3 regions of the Flectobacillus major DSM 103 genome follow, and region 3 is predicted to be linked to each of the others. Evidence: riboswitches for the same ligand, from Rfam matches in the RefSeq annotation. Region 3 holds a riboswitch; each other region holds the start of a gene.
The links. A riboswitch is a leader RNA that binds a small molecule or an ion and turns the genes downstream of it on or off. The one in region 3 is predicted to bind cobalamin.
Positions count from the first base shown of each region.

Region 1: linked by a shared signal. The riboswitch ahead of metE (5-methyltetrahydropteroyltriglutamate--homocysteine S-methyltransferase) and the one ahead of FLEMA_RS0108560 (TonB-dependent receptor plug domain-containing protein) in region 3 are both predicted to bind cobalamin.
Region 2: linked by a shared signal. The riboswitch ahead of FLEMA_RS73550 (TonB-dependent receptor plug domain-containing protein) and the one ahead of FLEMA_RS0108560 (TonB-dependent receptor plug domain-containing protein) in region 3 are both predicted to bind cobalamin.

Region 1 is NZ_KE386491.1:1,768,957-1,775,458, reverse strand. It holds gene FLEMA_RS0109290 (GNAT family N-acetyltransferase) at 1-236, shown strand, start outside; gene metE (5-methyltetrahydropteroyltriglutamate--homocysteine S-methyltransferase) at 265-2,622, opposite strand; cobalamin riboswitch at 2,811-3,008, opposite strand; gene FLEMA_RS0109275 (50S ribosomal protein L25/general stress protein Ctc) at 3,249-3,815, opposite strand; gene FLEMA_RS0109270 (ribose-phosphate pyrophosphokinase) at 3,900-4,841, opposite strand; gene FLEMA_RS68055 (LysM peptidoglycan-binding domain-containing protein) at 5,234-6,460, opposite strand.
Region 2 is NZ_KE386491.1:4,520,954-4,527,455, forward strand. It holds gene FLEMA_RS73540 (Hint domain-containing protein) at 1-822, shown strand, start outside; gene FLEMA_RS73545 (DUF4136 domain-containing protein) at 1,125-1,661, shown strand; gene FLEMA_RS0150605 (GSCFA domain-containing protein) at 1,751-2,713, opposite strand; cobalamin riboswitch at 2,800-3,011, shown strand; gene FLEMA_RS73550 (TonB-dependent receptor plug domain-containing protein) at 3,142-5,115, shown strand; gene FLEMA_RS73555 (Dph6-related ATP pyrophosphatase) at 5,284-5,937, shown strand; gene FLEMA_RS77375 (cysteine-rich CWC family protein) at 5,924-6,133, shown strand; gene FLEMA_RS73565 (PAS domain-containing protein) at 6,147-6,502, shown strand, end outside.
Region 3 is NZ_KE386491.1:1,635,718-1,642,219, reverse strand. It holds gene FLEMA_RS0108570 (ABC transporter substrate-binding protein) at 1-888, opposite strand, end outside; gene FLEMA_RS0108565 (DUF6580 family putative transport protein) at 998-1,588, opposite strand; gene FLEMA_RS0108560 (TonB-dependent receptor plug domain-containing protein) at 1,812-3,779, opposite strand; cobalamin riboswitch at 4,015-4,219, opposite strand; gene FLEMA_RS0108550 (GH92 family glycosyl hydrolase) at 4,656-6,502, shown strand, end outside.

The sequences.
Region 1 (6,502 bases), 130 kb from region 3:
GCTATCGCTTTCAACAAGCTCACTGGGGCAAGGGCTATGCCACTGAGGTATGTAGGGCTATTATTGATTATGCTTTTCAGCAAATGCAACTCCACGAAATATTTGCGATTACTGATGTAGACAATGCCGCTTCACGACATATTCTTGAAAAATTGGGCTTTCAATTCAAAGAGATTTTCAGCTTTGACGACAGCCCAACCACTTGGTATCACTTAACCTCCTCAACAGGCCAATAGGCTTTTGAGGAGGCTAAGTAACTATCTTTTATAACGAAAAGCCATCATAGTCGGCTACCGACTGAGTTGAACCATGCAATTCACGCAGGTTTTCGCTTGCAGCAACCATGTTTTTCAATGCTTTTTCAGTTTCTTCCCAATGTCTGGTTTTCAAACCACAATCTGGATTAACCCACAAATTTCTTGCAGGAATTACTTCTAGGGCCTTCTTCAACAAAATTTCCATTTCGGTTACACTTGGTACACGTGGCGAATGAATATCATAAACCCCAGGACCAATTTCGTTAGGATATTTGAATTCGGCAAAGGCATCTAATAGCTCCATCTGTGAACGAGACGTTTCTATCGTAATCACATCGGCATCCAAGGCTGCAATATGTTCGATAATATCGTTAAACTCAGAATAGCACATGTGAGTATGAATCTGAGTTTCGTTTCTTACCCCCGAAGCACTCAAACGGAAAGCATTAACAGCCCAGTTCAAATAAGCTTCGGCATTGGCTTTTCGCAATGGCAAGCCCTCACGAATGGCAGGTTCATCTATCTGAATAATTTTGATACCTTCTTTTTCCAAATCTACTACTTCATCACGAATCGCCAAGGCAATCTGATACGCTGTATCTTTTCTAGGCTGGTCGTCTCTTACAAACGACCATTGTAAAATCGTAATAGGCCCAGTAAGCATTCCTTTTACATATTTCTGTGTTTTGGATTGTGCAAAAGTCGACCACTGTACTGTCATTGGTACAGGACGTTCTACATCGCCATAAATTACAGGAGGTTTTACACAACGGCTTCCGTAGCTTTGAACCCAACCATTTTGGGTAAATACATAGCCAGAAAGCTGTTCGCCAAAGTATTCGACCATATCGTTACGCTCAAATTCGCCATGAACCAATACATCCAAACCGATTTCTTCTTGCCACTCAATCGACAGGGCAATAGCATCCTCTATTTGCTTCACGTAGTTTTCATGCGAAATTTCTCCTTTTTTATACCTTGCCCTTAACTGTCTAACATCGGCTGTTTGAGGAAACGAGCCAATCGTGGTAGTTGGAAACAAAGGTAAATTCAAGGTTTTTAATTGTATAGCCTGACGTTCGGCAAAGCTTTTTTCACGACTAAAATCGGCTTTCTGTACTGAGGCCACTCGCTGTTTTACGGCTGGGCGGTGAATCAAGGCCGACACTTTCCTACTTTCTACAGCTTGCTGATTTTCAAGCAATTGATTGGTGTATTCGGCAAAAGTTGATGCTCCTGACAATTTGCTTAATACCACTACCTCCGAAAGTTTTTGTTTGGCAAAAGCCATCCAGTTTTTGATTTCTAGACTCAAAACAGCTTCGTTTTTCTCTAAATCTAAATCACAAGGGCTATGCAATAACGAGCAAGAAGGAGCTAACAATACACGGTTTTCGCCCAATACTGTAACGGCATTTTCGATAAATCTGAGTGATTTTGTAAAATCATTTTTCCAGATATTTCGACCATCTACCAGACCTAACGATAAAAATTTTTCGGAAGCCACAAATGAATCAATAGCCAGAATATCAGACAATTGTGAAGGACAACGCACCAAGTCCAAATGAATACAATCAACAGGCAAGGCCACTGTTGTATGGATATTTTCGCCAGAACATTCAAAATATGTAGCAAGTAATATCTTTAAATGAGGTAATGCCTTACGGATTTTCTGATAAGCAACTTCAAAAGCCTCTCTTTCTTTTTGGGTCAAATCCATCACTAAAAATGGCTCGTCGAGCTGTACCCAAGTAGCCCCTCGGCTTTCTAGATCTTGTAAAATATCAATATAAACAGGCAAAAGCTGATCTAATAAATCTATTCGGCTAAAGCCTTCCTCTTTTTCTTTTCCAAGCAAAAGGTACGATACAGGCCCTACCAAAACAGGCTTGGTAAGAATACCCAACTGTTTGGCTTCTTCAAACTCAATAATAGCCTTTTCAGAATAGCGGTAAAACTTTTGATTTTTAACAAATTCGGGAACAATATAGTGGTAATTGGTATCAAACCACTTTGTCATTTCAGAAGCTACAATATCAACGCCCTCTTTTTGTACGCCACGAGCCATAGCAAAATAAATATCGAGTTCCTTACTCGATATTCCATCAATCAATACATGATAGCGTTCGGGAATCGCCCCTAACATCAGCGAAGTGTCCAAAACGTGGTCGTACAACGAAAAATCATTGCTTGGAATCAATTCGATACCAGCATTTTGCTGAATTTTCCAATTTTGTGTTCTTATTTGACGACTTACCAATGCTAATTCTTCTTTGGTAATAGTGCCAGCCCAGTATTGTTCAGAGGCACGTTTTAATTCTCTTTTGCTACCAATACGAGGATAGCCAAGGTTGTGAGTAATCATGTTGTAAAATGTTTAGAAATGAACAAAAACATTTTAGCACACGCCAATTCCTTCACCTAGTTTAATTGAAAGCCAGATTTTACTTACTTATTGGGCAAAAGCCTACCAGCCAAGCCTGAAGCGTGGTTATGGCATTCCGATAAAATAAGAAAAACCAATGCGTGTCCAATACTCTGTTCGTGAGAGTTTTGTCATTGAGAATATTAGCAAGTCTCCTGACTTATAACATCGTAACGCTCCTTCTCATTCTGAATAGAACAATGGATTCTTGCATACGATTTGTTCATGGCTGAACGGTTAATTACAGTAGCACGTCTGTTCGTGATTTTCACACGATTCCTTTTTCAATCAAAGCTGCCTTTGATACTAATATTCCGATTGATGTGTACCAAAAGGATACGACAAAGTTAGAAGAGTATAAAATACAATTTATATATATTCTGGTTTTTGTGTCAATTTTAGATATTTATACAAAAAAATAATTGATTAATAGATATTTTATCTTTACAAATACCATAAAATCCAAATTTTATAGAAAAACCATTTAGATAATACAACAAAAAACCGCCTCGAAAATACATTCGAGACGGCATTTTGAATATCTATCAGTTTGAAACTTTGGTGAATTAAGAGTTGATTTTTCCTCTCAATGCACGTGGGATATCGATAGTTGCCACTGGGTTTGAAGGGTTGTTCAAGATAGAAACACCTTCTACTTTCAATTTAGAAACTTTGATAGTTTGTCCCAAGTCTAAACCAGTGATGTCAGCTTCAACAAAATCAGGAATGTTTTCAGCAAGACCTTTCAAAGTTACTTTACGCAATTTTTGAACCATTTTACCCCCTTTTTGAACACCAGGAGCATTTCCGATTACTTTTACAGGAACATCGATTTTGATAGGCTTACCATCAACGATTTCCAAGAAATCTACGTTCAAAATACTTTCATTTACTGGGTGGAACTGAGCATCTTGCAAGATAGCACGACGGATTTCGCCTTCAATGTTCAATTCAACTTCCGCTACTTCGGGTGTGTAAATCAAGTCACGGAACAAAATCAATGGTACAGCAAAGTGTACTTGGTCTTTTCCACCATACAATACGCAAGGAGCTAAAGCTTCGTTACGCAAATCTTTTGCCGACTTAGTACCAAGGGTTTCTCTTCTGAAACCTACAATTTCAATCTTTCTCATTTGAGTGATATTATGTTACTAGCCTTTCACATGATAGCTATCTTCTAGTAACCGGTTAAAATAAATTTGCACCTCAGAATATTCTTAGTGCTTTATGAATAATGAACTGATAGACTCATGGTCACGGATTCTTCCGATGGCTTTGGCAAATAATTCAGCCACAGAAAGTACCTTAATTTTGTCGCATTCTTGTTGCAACGGAATAGTATTAGTTACTACTAATTCGGTTAATACCGAGTTGCTGATATTATCGTAGGCTTTTCCAGAAAGCACTGGGTGCGTTACGATAGCTCTTACAGATTTTGCACCTTTGTCCATAATTAACTGAGCAGCTTTACACATAGTTCCACCGGTATCAATTAAGTCATCGACCAACACTACATCTGCACCTGTTACATCACCAATCAATTGCATTGAAGCAACTTCGTTGGCACGTTTACGGTGTTTATCGCAAATTACCATATCGGCATTGAACGACTTGGCAACGTTACGAGTACGAACCACCCCACCCACATCGGGCGAAGCAAACAAAAGGTTTTGTAAACCTAGCGACTTCAAATAAGGAACAAAGATAGCTGTTCCTTCCAAATGGTCAACTGGAAAGTCGAAGAATCCTTGGATTTGTCCAGCGTGTAAATCAAGTGTCATAAGGCGGTCAGCACCTGCAGCAGTCAACAAATTGGCAATCAATTTGGCACCGATACCTACTCTTGGCTTGTCTTTGCGGTCTTGGCGAGAATACCCAAAATAAGGAATCACAACCGTAACATAGTGTGCCGAAGCACGACGAGCTGCGTCAATCATCAACAACAATTCCAACAGGTTATCGGCAGGTGGGAATGTTGACTGAATCAAGAAAACATCGCATCCTCTGATTGATTCATCAAAGCTCGGTGACATTTCACCGTCTGAAAATTTTTGTACTGTAGTTGAGCCTAATTCTTTTCCAAAATACTTTGCAATTTCTTTAGCTAAATATTCAGAAGAAGACCCTGAGAAAATTTTAACTTGATTTATGGAAGCCATTTTTATTGTGAGGAAAGAGTTATGCCCTAAGAAAAAAGTGCCTCTCCAAGCGAAAAAATCATCTTTAATCTTGGTATCATTTCTCTGTCGCCCGATTTAAAATTTTCCGCAAAAGTACGAAATTTACGCCATATTCTATACTCTTTTGCCAAGAGTTTTTTAAATTTTCCCAACAAAAATTCATTGACAAGCCAAAATCCAATGCTCTATCTCTAAATCCTGTATTATATTACCTAAAACAAGGACTTTTACAACAAAATAGCTGACAACTGATTATCAAGATTTAAGAATATATAAAAAGTTTTGGATTGTGAGATAGGGATAAAAGGCGTTACGCTCAATCATTCTGGCATCACAGATCCAAGATCTAACATATTCTGCTCTCGATTTCATCAAACTGAGTATTTGTCAAAACTAAAATTACTACTCAATAACTTGCGAGTACGGTCTTTTTTCCACTGCTCTATGTCATTATTGGCAACGGTTTCGACCACCCTTCTTTCGTCGATACTACCCAATGATGCTACCGAATAAATACCCGATTCGGCGGCTACCTGAGCAATAGCTTTTTGTAAAACAGCCAATGACCCCGACAAACCTCTGTTGACACACAAGTCTACTCGCAAGGCAATACCTCCTTCCGAATACAGAACTCTATTGAGCGAAACCCCCTGCCCCAGCACAGCAACGCTTGTGCTATCGGCCAAGGCTTTATTCATATATTCTTCTTGAGCAATTTGGATTTGGGCACGAATCATTTCACGTTCAAAACCCGATGCAATAAATACTCCTGTAAGCTGTAAATTATTGGCTACTTCTCGGTACGCTTCATCGCCTTGCTTTTGCCCATAACCCGTATTGACGGTAAATAAAGGTGTTCCATAAGTAGAAACATCTAACCCAAATTGCCCAAATGACTGATAGAATGCACTTTGGTTATTGTTTTTGAAGCGTTGCAACACTCGTGTCAGCATAGAGCCACTTGCTACTGCTCCTGTAAATTGAATAAACCCAAATGAAAAAATAGCTTTATCATAACTATTGACGGCATCGAAACTACCTTCGTTTTTGCCAATAAAATGTAAAATATCGGCATAAAAAGGGCGTGGACAAAGGTCTTCAAATTGAGCTCGTTGCGAATCAAAGGTAGATTTTCCAAAATACGACACCCCTCTTGGGTTTACCAAATTGGGAGATGGGTAGTTGTCTCGCATAGGATTTGTTGAATCTGTTCCATAATCACTCGGATACGAAATAACGATACTATTGTACGAGCCTTTATTCTCTTTTCTTACCTGAAACGCCTCAATGCCAACGGCTGCATTGTTATTATTATTATTGTAATTACCCGAAGGCGTATTGTACGAGGGTGTGCTTGGGTAAGTGGGCGTAGATGGATAGCTTGGTGGTGTATTGGGATACACGTTATCGCTATAATTGGGAGTTACAGGGTTGGCATTGGGATACACGGGGGCGTCGTCAAAGGTAATATATAATACCTGCCCAATGGAAATGTCGTTGCTTATAAGCCCATTCAATTGTTTGATTTGGTCAACACTTACGTTGTATTTCCGTGAAATAGCGTACAGTGTTTCCTGTGGTTTTACAGTGTGTGTCATAGTTAAGTTTGAGTAAGCTATAAAATTATCAAATCCTTGGAA
Region 2 (6,502 bases), 2.9 Mb from region 3:
GATACATATATTAAAGAGGGAGCTTTTGTATTGGATAATAGCAATCCTCCATACGTCTTCAAATTCTCAGATGGAAAAGAACGTCGTATATATTTGTACAAGGTCTTAGAAGCCGCAGGTATGAAGGAACTTGGCTCATTGATGGTTTTTACTACGCCCAAAGACGGTAAAAAAATCAATTTGATAGTACCAAACCCACTAGCTGAAAAAGAGGTATGGGGAAAATATATCGACGACCTCAAAGATGGTGAAAAAGCAATTATGGGTTTTTCTTCATGTGTAGCTTTCGTGTTGGCCAAAGAATTTACGGGTGGGGCTAGCGGAAGTGGACATGGCGATGAAGACAAATACGAATATTGTTTTCCTGCTTCGGCCAATGTGACCATGGCCGATGGCTCGGCAAAGGCTATCGACCAAGTACAAGTCGGCGACCAAGTAATGGCCTATAATGCCAAAACGAAGATGGCCGAAAAAACAATCGTCGATAAAGTACAAGTTCATGAAAACAAACAGTTTCCATTGGTAAAAGCTTTGTTGGTAAGTGCTACCGACGATGCTTACGCATCTACCAACAACGATTTCCAGTTGGTCGAATTAGAAGCTACTGCCAATCACCCTGTTATGACAACTGCCGGTACAACTAAAATGGGTAACCTAAAGGTTGGTGAGCAAGTATTGATGTACAACACTGATAATAAATCATTTACAAATTATAAGGTATTTGCAACAAAAGCAGATTTTCGCAAAGTAGAGAAGGTATATAACCTACTCACAACAAAAGATAATTACCTCATCAACTCGATTGTGGTATTAGAAAAATAAGTAAAATAGTTGAGCAGCTCAAGGCCACCAGAAGGTGAAAGCCGTTTGCTGAACTTACCGAAAGGGACTTAATTTTTTTGAGATTGTTTTTGGATAATTTTTAAATCCTTTCTCCTCTGGGGAAGGGATTTATTTTTTTATATAGCTGTATATCAGTTTTTTAAGTATTGTGGCTGTATTTTGTTGTAAAATATTCATTACAATAGTTAAAAAAAAAATTGTTAAAATTATATTTATTCTGAAAAAGCTATTACATTTGTAACAGCTAAGCAATTGGCTAACATCCAAAAACAATCTTAAAAATGAAGCGCATCATAGTTACGGCATTATTTGCTGGGCTTTTGAGCACATCGTGTACTCGGGAAATAGTTTCTGTTAAGGCGAATAAAGATTTTCTTGAAAAACATGAAGATTATCGAACATTTACAGTAGTTCAAAACACTTCTTCTGTGGCTACATTGCCCAATGCTTCAATGATTGAAGATGAAATAGAAAAGCAAATGAAGCTAAGAGGTTATATAGAATCTACCCAAAATGCAGATGTTTTGATAGCCTACTCAGTGTTCGATAAGAATATCAAACTACCAGAAGTTACAAAAGTGTACAATGGTTTGTTGCAATCAGCAGAAAGTTCAGAACTGCATCGTCGAAAGCTTAGAAATGGAATTATTATTATTAATTTAATTGACCAAAATACACAAAAAACCTTTTGGACAGGCTATGCCTCGGAGGTTTTTAAAGGCAGAAAATTAGAGGATAAAACCTTAAAAAATATTACCAGAGCAATTTTTAACAATTATACCGTAAGGGCTCATCAATATGTGGCTTTACGTAATTAGTACCAGTTTTTACTCAACTAAATCTCGCATAACTATTTAACTTTGAAGCTCTGATAACCCCAACCATCCGTTGGGGTTTTTTTTGGCATTTATAATAGCTGTTTTTCTACCATGTATTTCTCCAAAGAAATATCTACCAAATGACTTATCGAGTTAAGTTCATCAAGAAGATTTTTAAGAAATTTTTGATGAGCCTCAGACTGGCTATTGAAAGGCTTATGAGCTAAAGCTCGCTGAATTTGCTGCCATTTTGGTACAAATTTGTGAAGCTCTTCATTGAAATAAACCTTCGCAAACTGCTCAAAAATATACTGCTCAGCTACTTCATTAGGATGAATCATATCGGCTTTATAAAAACGATAATCACGCAAATCGTCCATCATTATTTCGTAAGAAGGGAAATATTCAACATTAGGGTAGTCGGTACTCAAGTAATGACAGGCTGTTCGGAGGATAGATTTTGATAGTTGATTTTCGGGAATACCGTCTTTGGTATGTCGAACAGGCGACACCGTAATGATAATCTTTAGATCAGGATTGATAGCCAATAACTGTTGGTTAAGCTCGGCAAAACCTTTACAGATACTCTTGACACTAAGGAGGTCTTTTTCAAATAATGAGGCTGGCATTTTGTGGCAGTTGGCCACATACGTCGGGTATGTCAACATTTTGTAAACAAACGATGTACCAAAAGTAATCAACAGGTAGTCGTACTGAGCTAAGGATTGATGGCTCAAAAAAGTATTTAGTTGGGTGCGTAGTTCTTCTTGTGTAGAACCAAAAAACTGCGAATGAAAGTCATAATGAAACCAAGTTTGCGAATGCTGGACAAATAACCGCTCGTCGGCCTGTGTGTATTGCTTATTGAGTAATTTGAAAATAGACATAGGATTGAACAAAGTACCAAAAGGATTGACCTGTGTCTGTATTTTGTAATGGCTCAATTGATTTCCAACGACTTCGGCAAAACACGAGCCGATTGTTAGCACACGCGACTGCAATGAAAGTTGATTGGCCGATTTCTTGAGCTTGATATTGGTTCTGAATTCCATGATTGTGTTTGATAATTGAGCTACAAATATAGATACTTAGCAAATAGACCTGCATGGATGTTAGTGTTTGCTTATTCAAATTAATTACCTTTGTATTAGATTAAGGTGCTTTATGCTTCATTGCTACGAAGTTTCAAAGCTTAATAGGGAATTAGGTGCAAAACCTGGACTGTCCCCGCAACTGTAAGTTTCATACAAAAGTCGAATTCATTCCTCATTGCCACTGCCAAATTTGTAGGCGGGAAGGCTGGAAATCGATGAAATAAGTCAGGAGACCTACCTTGGTCTATTCTTGGGATGATTTACGGTGGATGAATCCTGTCCGAGCGTTCGCTTTTCTTTTCATTTTTCACAAAATACTTTTGTTTCTGGAGTATACCTATGTATTAATTCCAACAAAAACATGTGAAAAGCAATATAATCATTCAATGTTTAAATTTTTAGGTGTTCTTTCTTGTATTTTTTGTTTTGTATCGGCAGCAATAGCCCAAGAACAAGCCAATCAAAACCTCGACGAAGTAATAGTTACAGCCAATAAGGTATCTCAAAAACAGATACAAACAGGGAAGGTATTGACAGTAATTAGTAAGGAGATATTGGAAAGAAATAGCGGTAAAACCCTCACCGAATTACTTAATCAGCAAGGGGGCTTGCAGGTGGTTGGCTCGCAGCAGAGCTTGGGTTCAAATCAAGAAATTAGCATACGAGGAATGAGTAATGGGTATGCTCTTGTTTTGATAGATGGCGTACCCCTCAACGACCCTTCGACTATTGGCAACTATTTTGATTTGAATTTGGTATCAATCGACCAAATAGAGCGAATCGAAATCCTAAAAGGAGGGCAGTCTACTTTGTATGGCTCGGATGCTGTGGCGGGGGTAGTCAATATTATTCGCAAAAAAAATACCGATAAAAGTTATGCCGTTGGGGCTAATCTGACAGCAGGGAGTTTTGGAACTTGGAAAGGGGCTTTGAGTATCGACGGTGCATTGTCAAAAAAACTAGATTATTCGGTCAACTATACCAAGTTATATTCAAAGGGATTTTCGCAAGCTTCTACCAAAACGGGCGAAAATACCAATGAAAAAGATAGCTTTAATCAGGATGCTTTTAGGGTACAGTCTAATCAAAAATGGACAGAACAATTTAGCTCAAAAATATATTATACCCATGAAACCTATCGTGCCGACATCGACAATGGGTCATTTAGCGACGACAAAGATTTTGTGGCCACCAGCAAAAGTGACCAGTTAGGAATTGGAGCTATTTATGCTTTAAAATCCCTAACATGGTATTTTAATACACATCTCAATACCATCAAAAGAAGCTATATCAACGACTCTAGCTTTGTAGCTCCCGATGCTTTTGACAAATATTCGAAAAGTATTTACCAAGCCAAAACCAATTTTTTTGAATTATATACCTCGTTGAACCTCACGAAAAAAGCCAATTTGTTGATTGGTACAGATTACCGCCGACAAAATATGAATGAAAGCTATTTTTCGGTAAGTGAATATGGGCCTTACCAGCAACCCGAACTATCTGATGATTTGGCTAAAATCAATATCTGGAGTGCCTATTCGTCGTTATCACTAACCCAATTAGGGATTTTTGGGGCCGAAATAGGAGGGCGTTATAACAAACATTCATTGTATGGTACTAATTTTACCTATACTATCAATCCATATATTCTACTAAATCAGCAAGTAAAAGTACTAACCAATATTTCGTCGAGCTTCAAAGCTCCAACGCTTTACCAACTGTATTCTCCTTATGGTAACTTGGATTTAAAACCCGAAAAGTCGACAACATTGGAAGCTGGTGTACAGCTATTTAGCAAAGACCAAAAAAGTTATATCAGAGCGGTTTATTTTAATACCAAAGTAAACGATGTGATTATTTTTCAATCTATCAATGTTGACCCTTATGGACAGTATATTAATTTTAATCAACAATCGAGCCGTGGCTTAGAATTAGATGCCAAGGCACAATGGCGAAAATGGAGCTTGTCGGCCAATTATACACATCAAATAGGCGAATTAACAACTCGATTGGCTTCGGGCAAAGATACAACATACCAAAACCTAATTCGTAGACCCAACAATGCAATGAATATTGTGTTGGGGCATCAGCTTTCTTCTAAGTTAGTTATCAACGCTACGGTTCGAATGATTGGCAAACGAAAAGATAACTATTATGACAACGATGTATTTAAGGTTGTGAGCCTAGATTTGAAAGCCTACCATCTACTCGACCTTTATGCCGAATATAAATTTGATAAAAATTGGAAAATCTTTGCCGATGTCAGAAATGTATTTGACACAAGCTTTGTAGAAGTTACAGGCTACCAATCCCGAAAATTCAATGCTACAGTAGGGCTGAGTATCAACCTGAGTAAATGAGTGGGTTGATTGAACGTCAAATCGATATGATACAGAAAAGAGTGTGTAGATTATGAATACTTGCCAATTCTTATTAAACTTGTTTTATAAATATTATAGATAGTGAGTCTTTAAAATCAAAAATATGCCTTGCTATCTACATACTTACTTGTTAATAAAAATATTAGTATGATGAATTTAATATGTTCTTGGTCGGGTGGAAAAGACTCGTGCTTTGCCCTAATGCAAATGCCCACCAAGCCAAAGGTATTGCTCAATACACTCAATGAACGAGGCGACAGGTCTAGATCGCATGGGTTATCTAAAGAAATACTAATGGCTCAGGCAAGAGCAATCGGATGTGATATAGCCTTTATCGAAACAACTTGGGACGAATACACAGCCAAGTATATCCATCAGTTACAGCAACTTACCAAACAATATAATTTGACCGATGCTGTTTTTGGCGATATTGACTTGGAGTCCCATAGAGCTTGGGAAGAAATGGTTTGTAATGAAGCCAATATTCAGGGCCACTTGCCACTATGGCAACAAGACCGTAAAGAATTGGTATTTAAAATGATAGATTCGGGGCTAAAAGCCATTATTGTTTCTTGTAATGCCCAATTGGGATCTTGCTTTTTGGGAAAAACTCTTAACGAACAAACCCTGCTCGAACTAGAAAGAAAAGGAGTAGATGTTTGTGGCGAAAATGGCGAGTTTCATACCCTTGTGTTAGACTGTCCATTATTTCAGCAAACCATAAACGTAGAGCCCGTAAAACTACTTAGTCATAACAATTATCACTTTTTAGAGTTACAACTGTTAGATGGATACAACTAAGCCCAACCAATGCCCACATTGTCAGCAAGGGCTTGAATGTAAAGTAGATGAAATAGCCTCTTGTGAATGTCAAAAAGTACATCTTAGCTACGAAGAAACCCAGATTATCCGAAAAATTACCTTAGAACGATACCAAGGGCAATGCTTGTGTAATAATTGTATAGAAAAATTAAAAAGAAATATTTTAACCCTTTGAATCCCCGAATACCATGTGTTTAAGTACAAAATCTTCGTGTGACACCTTTGTGGAGGTAAATCGTACTTTTCCATTAATGATTGGTCTTGAATTTATGCGTCGCCCTGCAAAGCTGAGAGAAGATATACTGCTTGAATACGATTGTATTGTGAAGAAATACAAAACATATCACTGGAATTTTGACCTATATTCATTCCGAGAATTTATCCAAAATCCTAGCCATGCTATTGTTATAACAGATATTCACCAAAAAATTCAGTGGGTCAACAACGGCTTTGTAAGTATGACAGGCTATCAGGCTATAGAAGCTTTAGATAAAACACCCAAATTTTTGCAAGGAAAAGAAACAAGGCAAGATGTTAGAAACCA
Region 3 (6,502 bases):
ATGAGCTGGAATCTGAAATAACTCAGGGTGAAAAATCGCTGCCAGCACTTCTATACCATCGACCAACGTAGAGGCACTTGGTTGTGTAAACATGTCATAATCAGCAATAAATACCTTTTGGTTTTTGACAGCCTGCAGGTCATTCCAACCTTCCTGAGCTTCTAGCAAACTTATTTCTTCGTAAGTACGAGCAATATCAAACCCACACGGGGCAATCACCAATATTTCGGGGTCATAAAGTTTGAATTTTTCCCAAGCAGTTACAATACTATATCCAGCAGGATTACTTAGCATATCTACACCACCCGCAAAAGCAATCTGGTAAGGAATCCAGTGTCCGCAATTATAGATTGGCTGAATCCATTCCATAAGGCTTATTCTTCTCAAAGGAGCTTTGTTTGCTCTGAGGGTATCTATTACTTTATCAATTCTTCTATTTAATCCTGCCAAATAATGGTAAGCGGCTTCTTCTTGGCCCAATGCCGTTGCAACCTGAACAGCACAATCAAATACATCTCGTAGGTTTTTAGGAGTCAGGGCTACCAACTGAGGCTGTTTGGCCAATTGGGCTACCGCTGCCGAAGTACATACGGTATCTATTTGACAAACTTCGCAAACGTCTTGTGTAAAAATCACATCTGGAGCGGCCTTTTCGAGTCGCTCTTGTTCTACATAATATAAACTTCGACCTTCTGCCTTATAGGCCGAAAACACTTTGTCTATTTCCTCGCTTGTAAAATGGTTATCTTCCAAAACACAGCGAACAATAATGGGTTTTTCTTGTCGAGAAAGGGGGCTACACTCAAATGTGACACCATACAATAGGTTTTGCAGGTTCATGTCATAAATCATTTGGGTAGCAGCGGGCAAAAAAGAACATGCTTTCATAAACCAACGTTTGAAAATATGAGTGAGCTTTTGGAAATAGTAAAAATGCTGAGGAGACACTCCTCAGCATAGATTTTATTAGGTATAAATTATGATACTAGACTGCTACTTATGCTAATACAGCTTTAGGATAATACACTTTGGCATATTCTACAGCACCAAACATAATAGCACTATAGAATAACGTTCCCATCAAAAAGTTTTTGAGAAAAGGTAAACCCTGTACATAGCATTGTACCAAGCCTTGCCAATCTCTCGACAATGGCCCTCCTGTACGGAGGTCTGTTCCGCCTCCTATCCAAACCGTTAAATCGGCCAATAGCCAGTGGCTCAACGATGCCACAATAGCAGCTACCAATACATTTTTGAAGGTTACTTTTTGAATAATCCATGAGCCCAAAAATACAATCAATGCAAAAATGCCATAAATCCAATACCACCCACTGTACATTACACCGTATTTTCCTTCAAAAATAAAATTATTAATTACCAAGTCCGAAATAAGTAGTGTAAGTATGGGAAACAAAAATGCTTTCCACTTTTGTGAAAAATACGCTCCTCCAAATAAGCCCATTGCCCCAATCGGCGTAAAGTTGCTTAAAGGATGAATACATGACGAGTTGATAAGCCGCATAGAAGCTACCATAACGATAATAGCTAGTAAAACAGACATTTTTGGATTTAATTGCGATTTTTGCATGGTTGTATCTTTATTTTTAATAACAAAATGGATTTTAAAAACTCCCTTTGCTTGCACAAAGGGAGTCGAAAAAGTATCGTTGTGTGCCACACCTTTTACTTTTTCTGATAGGAATAGAGGTAAAAACAAGTATTATTTTTATGTTGTTAACAACTCAATAGGTTTCGAGGCAAACAGCAAGGGCAATACTTTATTTTCTTTAGTTTTCATAGCAACTGGTATGTTAGAACTGATACGAAGCTCCAATCATAAAGTTGCGGCGGCGTGTGTTATAGCCTGGAATATCGTAATATTCCTTATTGGTAATATTTTTTATATCTAAAAACACTTTCAAACTATTGTTGAAGCGGTATTCTTGGTAAACATCTACAGTGGTATACGAGCCTAAGGTTACAGCAGCGTCGTCGTAAGGCCCACTAGCGGCTTTACTAACTGAACGAACAGATGCCTGTGCCGACCAGCTTTTCAAGATTTGATACGATAGCGATGCGTTGAATGAGTGCTTCGGACGACGGAACAAATTAGCATAAGTAGTATCTTTACCTGAAGTCATTCTTGCCAAAACCTTTCCATCTACATACGTATAATTGGCTATAAGAGTAGCTTTTCCAATTGAGTACTGTCCGTCAACCTCCAAGCCATGGTCTTTTTGTTCGTTGAAATTCACATATCGTCCCCAAGGGTCTTGATTGATAGAAATATAGGCAATGACATCTTTTACTTTTCTGTCAAAATACACCACTCTGACATTTCCACGATGGTCGCTGGTAAAAAACTGCGAACCAAATTCTATCGTTTTACCTACTTCTGGTTTCAAGTCGGGCGTACCATAAGGCGAAAACAATTGGTACAAAGAAGGGGCTTTGAAGCTAGATGAATACGTACCAAACACCTTGAGCTGATTAGCTACTAAAATGTATGGGTTGATATTATAAGTAAAGTTATCGCCATAAATAGAGTGATTATTGTAACGACCGCCAAGCTCTGCCCCAAAAATGCCTAGGTTTTTGAACGTCAATGAAGAATAGCCACTAAATAATTTGATTTTGGCCGTTGAAGAATTAATTGCAGGGCTTTCGTAAGGGCCATAAGCACTGATAGACAAATACGTTTGGTCGGTATTTTGCCAACGGTTTTCGGCTCCTACCAACAATTCTACATGGTTGTTAAGTCCAAAATTGGCATACGCTTCTAGCAATTGAGCATTACCCTTATAAAAACCATCCGAGAATTTATTAAAAGCATCTTTTTCTACATGAACAGAATCGTCGAGATACTTTCTTTCAGTAGTATTTTGGTTATAGTTTACAGTAAGCTTTCCTTTGCCCAACTCATACACCAAACCACCGCCCCACAATACGTTTTTGCTTGTAAATGTATAATCTTTTTCGTCTTTAAAAGCCCCTGCATCTAAGTCTGTTTTATAACGATTAAATGCCCCATTAAGCTTTAAAGTGAGTTTTTGAGTAAGTTGTTGCTCTACAAAAGCATTGAAATTATGCTGATTGATTCCATCACGGTCATAACCAGTAACTCCTGTAGGTTCTTTGGCAGCCGAAAAGCCCTTAGAAGTCAAATAGCCATATTGTACCGAATAGTTGGTTTTGTTGGCATGACCACTCAAGCCTACATTTCCTTTGTAGGTGTCGTAGCTTCCGCCTGCTACAGCAATATTGGCTTTAATTGGCTGAGTTTGTTGTTTGTGGGTAATAATATTGATAACCCCAGCAATAGCATCCGAACCGTACAAGGTTGATTGGCCACCTTTAAGGATTTCGATACGCTCAACTTGGTCGAGAGGAATAAGGTTGATGTCAAAAGCATTTGACGAGCTAGAAGGATCGTAAATAGGCGTTCCGTTCAACAAAATAAGGGTATAACCACTTCCTGCACCTCTTAGATAAATATCTTGGTTTGTTCCTAAATTATTTTGCGAACCAATTACGGTTAGGCCAACCTGCTGGTTGAGCAACTCACCGATGGTTTTGCCACTACTTTTTTGAATAATCTCAGGCGAAATAATAGTAACTACTTTACCTGTTTGCGACTGCTTTTGTGGGTATTTGCTAGTGGTTACTACCACTTCATCCAATAAGCTAGCGGGTTTTTCTTGTTGAGCCCAAGCCTGAGAAGCCTGCAAACCCAAAAGGACTAATGTACTGTTTTTGAAAAATTTTGACTGAATAAACATGAGAAATGGGAAATTCCATTTTTCTATTTTACCCGAAAAAAATCATTCTTTCGACCAAACGATTGGGATATTTGCTCCAAAACAGCCCCTAAAGGCATATTGTTAGCCCAAACCAATCCCTTCTGTCGGGAACTGAATTTATTGCGTTGTATCACTACGAAGTGATGATTTGTAAAAAAGAAAAAGTGAAACTAAATATGCGAACGCTCAACCTTTGCTCATCCTCCGTAAGCTCAAATCAAGAATGGTTTTGGCAGGTCTCCTGACTTCACTCGTCAAACCCGAACCTTCCCGAAAACGCTTCAGTGGTTATGAGGGATGAGTTGACAATAATGAGTGTTACAGTTGCGGGGACAGTTCTGGTTTTGCACCAGATTCCCTATTAAGCTTTGAGGTTTATCATGAAATAAACATAAAGCACCAGAAACTGTCGCAAAAGTACAAATGAATTATCACAAAAAAAAATAGCGTACACCTTTATAGGTTACGCTATCCAAACTACACCAAATATTATTATGATAACCACAAAGGTGGTTCTGTAAAGTCTTGTTTCAATTCGACAAAAGCACTTTAATAATGCAAATTTGAGTATAAATAGTTAGATATAAAATAAGTATTTATACTCAAAATCGTGTTTAAATAGCTATTTTTATTATTTGGTATTGGTTCTTAATGAGCACATTAAATTCAATTGTAAAGTAGTACTTCTCCAGGTTATTTTGCTGCTACAGGATTATTTATTAGCCCTGCCAGACACAGATGCTGATAAGCTTTTCAAATTATTCTCCTATATTTATCCTTTTGAATACCGATTGATAGGTTAGCATAATTTTATCTGAATAAATTATTTTCACCCTACTTGAAATTCTTTTAAAAATGTCCAATTTTCTTAGAAAAAACCAACTTTTAACCCTTTTTATTTTTGCTATTTTTGCTGTACCGCTCAAAGCCCAGTATGTTAGCAAAGTAACCGACCCCGTAGAATGGATTAACCCGCTGATGGGTACTGCATCAAAGCCAAGCCTTTCCACTGGAAATACCTACCCTGCAATTGCCTTGCCTTGGGGTATGAACTTTTGGATGCCACAAACTGGCAAAATGGGCGATGGATGGGCCTATACTTATGATGCCGACAAAATCAGGGGCTTTAAGCAAACGCATCAGCCTAGCCCGTGGATAAACGACTACGGCCAGTTTGCAATTATGCCTATTACAGGTAAAATTCGTTTTCAAGAAGACGAACGTGCTAGCTGGTTTTCGCACAAAGCAGAAGTATCAAAACCCTACTACTACAGCGTGTATTTGGCCGACCACGATGTTACTACCGAAATAGCCCCTACCGAGCGTGCGGCTTCGATGCGATTTACGTTTCCCAAATCTGATAGCTCGTATGTGGTTATCGATGCCCTCGACAAGGGTTCTTTTATCAAGATTATTCCTGAAAAAAATACTATTATTGGCTATACTACCAAAAATAGTGGAGGCGTACCCGATAATTTCAAAAACTATTTTATTATCCAATTTGACAAATCTTTTAGTTTTAAAGCCGTTTGGAAACCCAAAGAACTGTTGTCCAATACACTTACACTCAGCGACAACCACGTTGGGGCGGTTATTGGTTTTAAAACTAAATCTGGCGAAAAAGTACATGCTCGTATAGCTTCGTCGTTTATTAGTGCCGAACAAGCTGAACGTAATTTGCAGGAAATTGGCAACGACTCGTTCGATACCGTTAAGCAAAAAGCCAAAGATATTTGGAATAAAGCCCTTAGCCGTATGCTGGTAGAAGGCGGTAGCGTAGACCAAACCCGTACATTTTATTCGTGTTTGTACCGTACAATGCTTTTTCCTAGAAAATTCCATGAAATAGATGCCCAAGGAAAAGTAGTTCACTATAGCCCTTATAATGGAAAAATTTTGCCAGGCTATATGTTTACCGACAATGGTTTTTGGGATACTTTCCGGGCAGTATTTCCTTTCTTCAACCTGATGCACCCTACCCTAAATTCACAAATTATGGAAGGCTTGGCCAATGCTTACAAAGAAAGTGGCTTTTTGCCTGAATGGGCAAGCCCCGGCCACCGTGATTGTATGATTGGTTCAAACTCGGCATCGCTTATTGCCGATGCTTATTTGAAAGGTGTTAGAGGCTTCGATATTAATACTTTGTACGAAGCCTTATTGAAAAACTCAGAAACAGAAGGCCCTCTTAGCTCGGTTGGCCGCAAGGGTGTACAGTATTATAATAAATTGGGCTATGTGCCATACGACGTAAAAATCAACGAAAATGCTGCTCGTACACTCGAATACGCCTACGATGATTTTTGTTTGTACCAGCTTGCCAAAGCCCTAAAACGCCGACAAAGCGAAATAGACCGTTTTGCCCAAAGATGCCAAAACTACAGAAATGTATTTGACCCAAGTCATAAATTAATGCGTGGTAAAAATGCCGACGGTACTTTCCAATCGCCATTTAATCCTTTCAAATGGGGCGATGCCTTTACAGAAGGAAACTCTTGGCACTACACTTGGAGCGTTTTTCATGATATTAATGGGTTGTCTAACTTGATGGGAGGCAAAAAAGAATTTGTCAAAATGTTGGATTCAGTATTTGTTGTACCTCCTGTTTTTGACGACTCTTATTATGGGTTTGTTATTCACGAAATCCGTGAAATGCAAATTATGAATATGGGTAACTACGCTCATGGTAATCAGCCTATTCA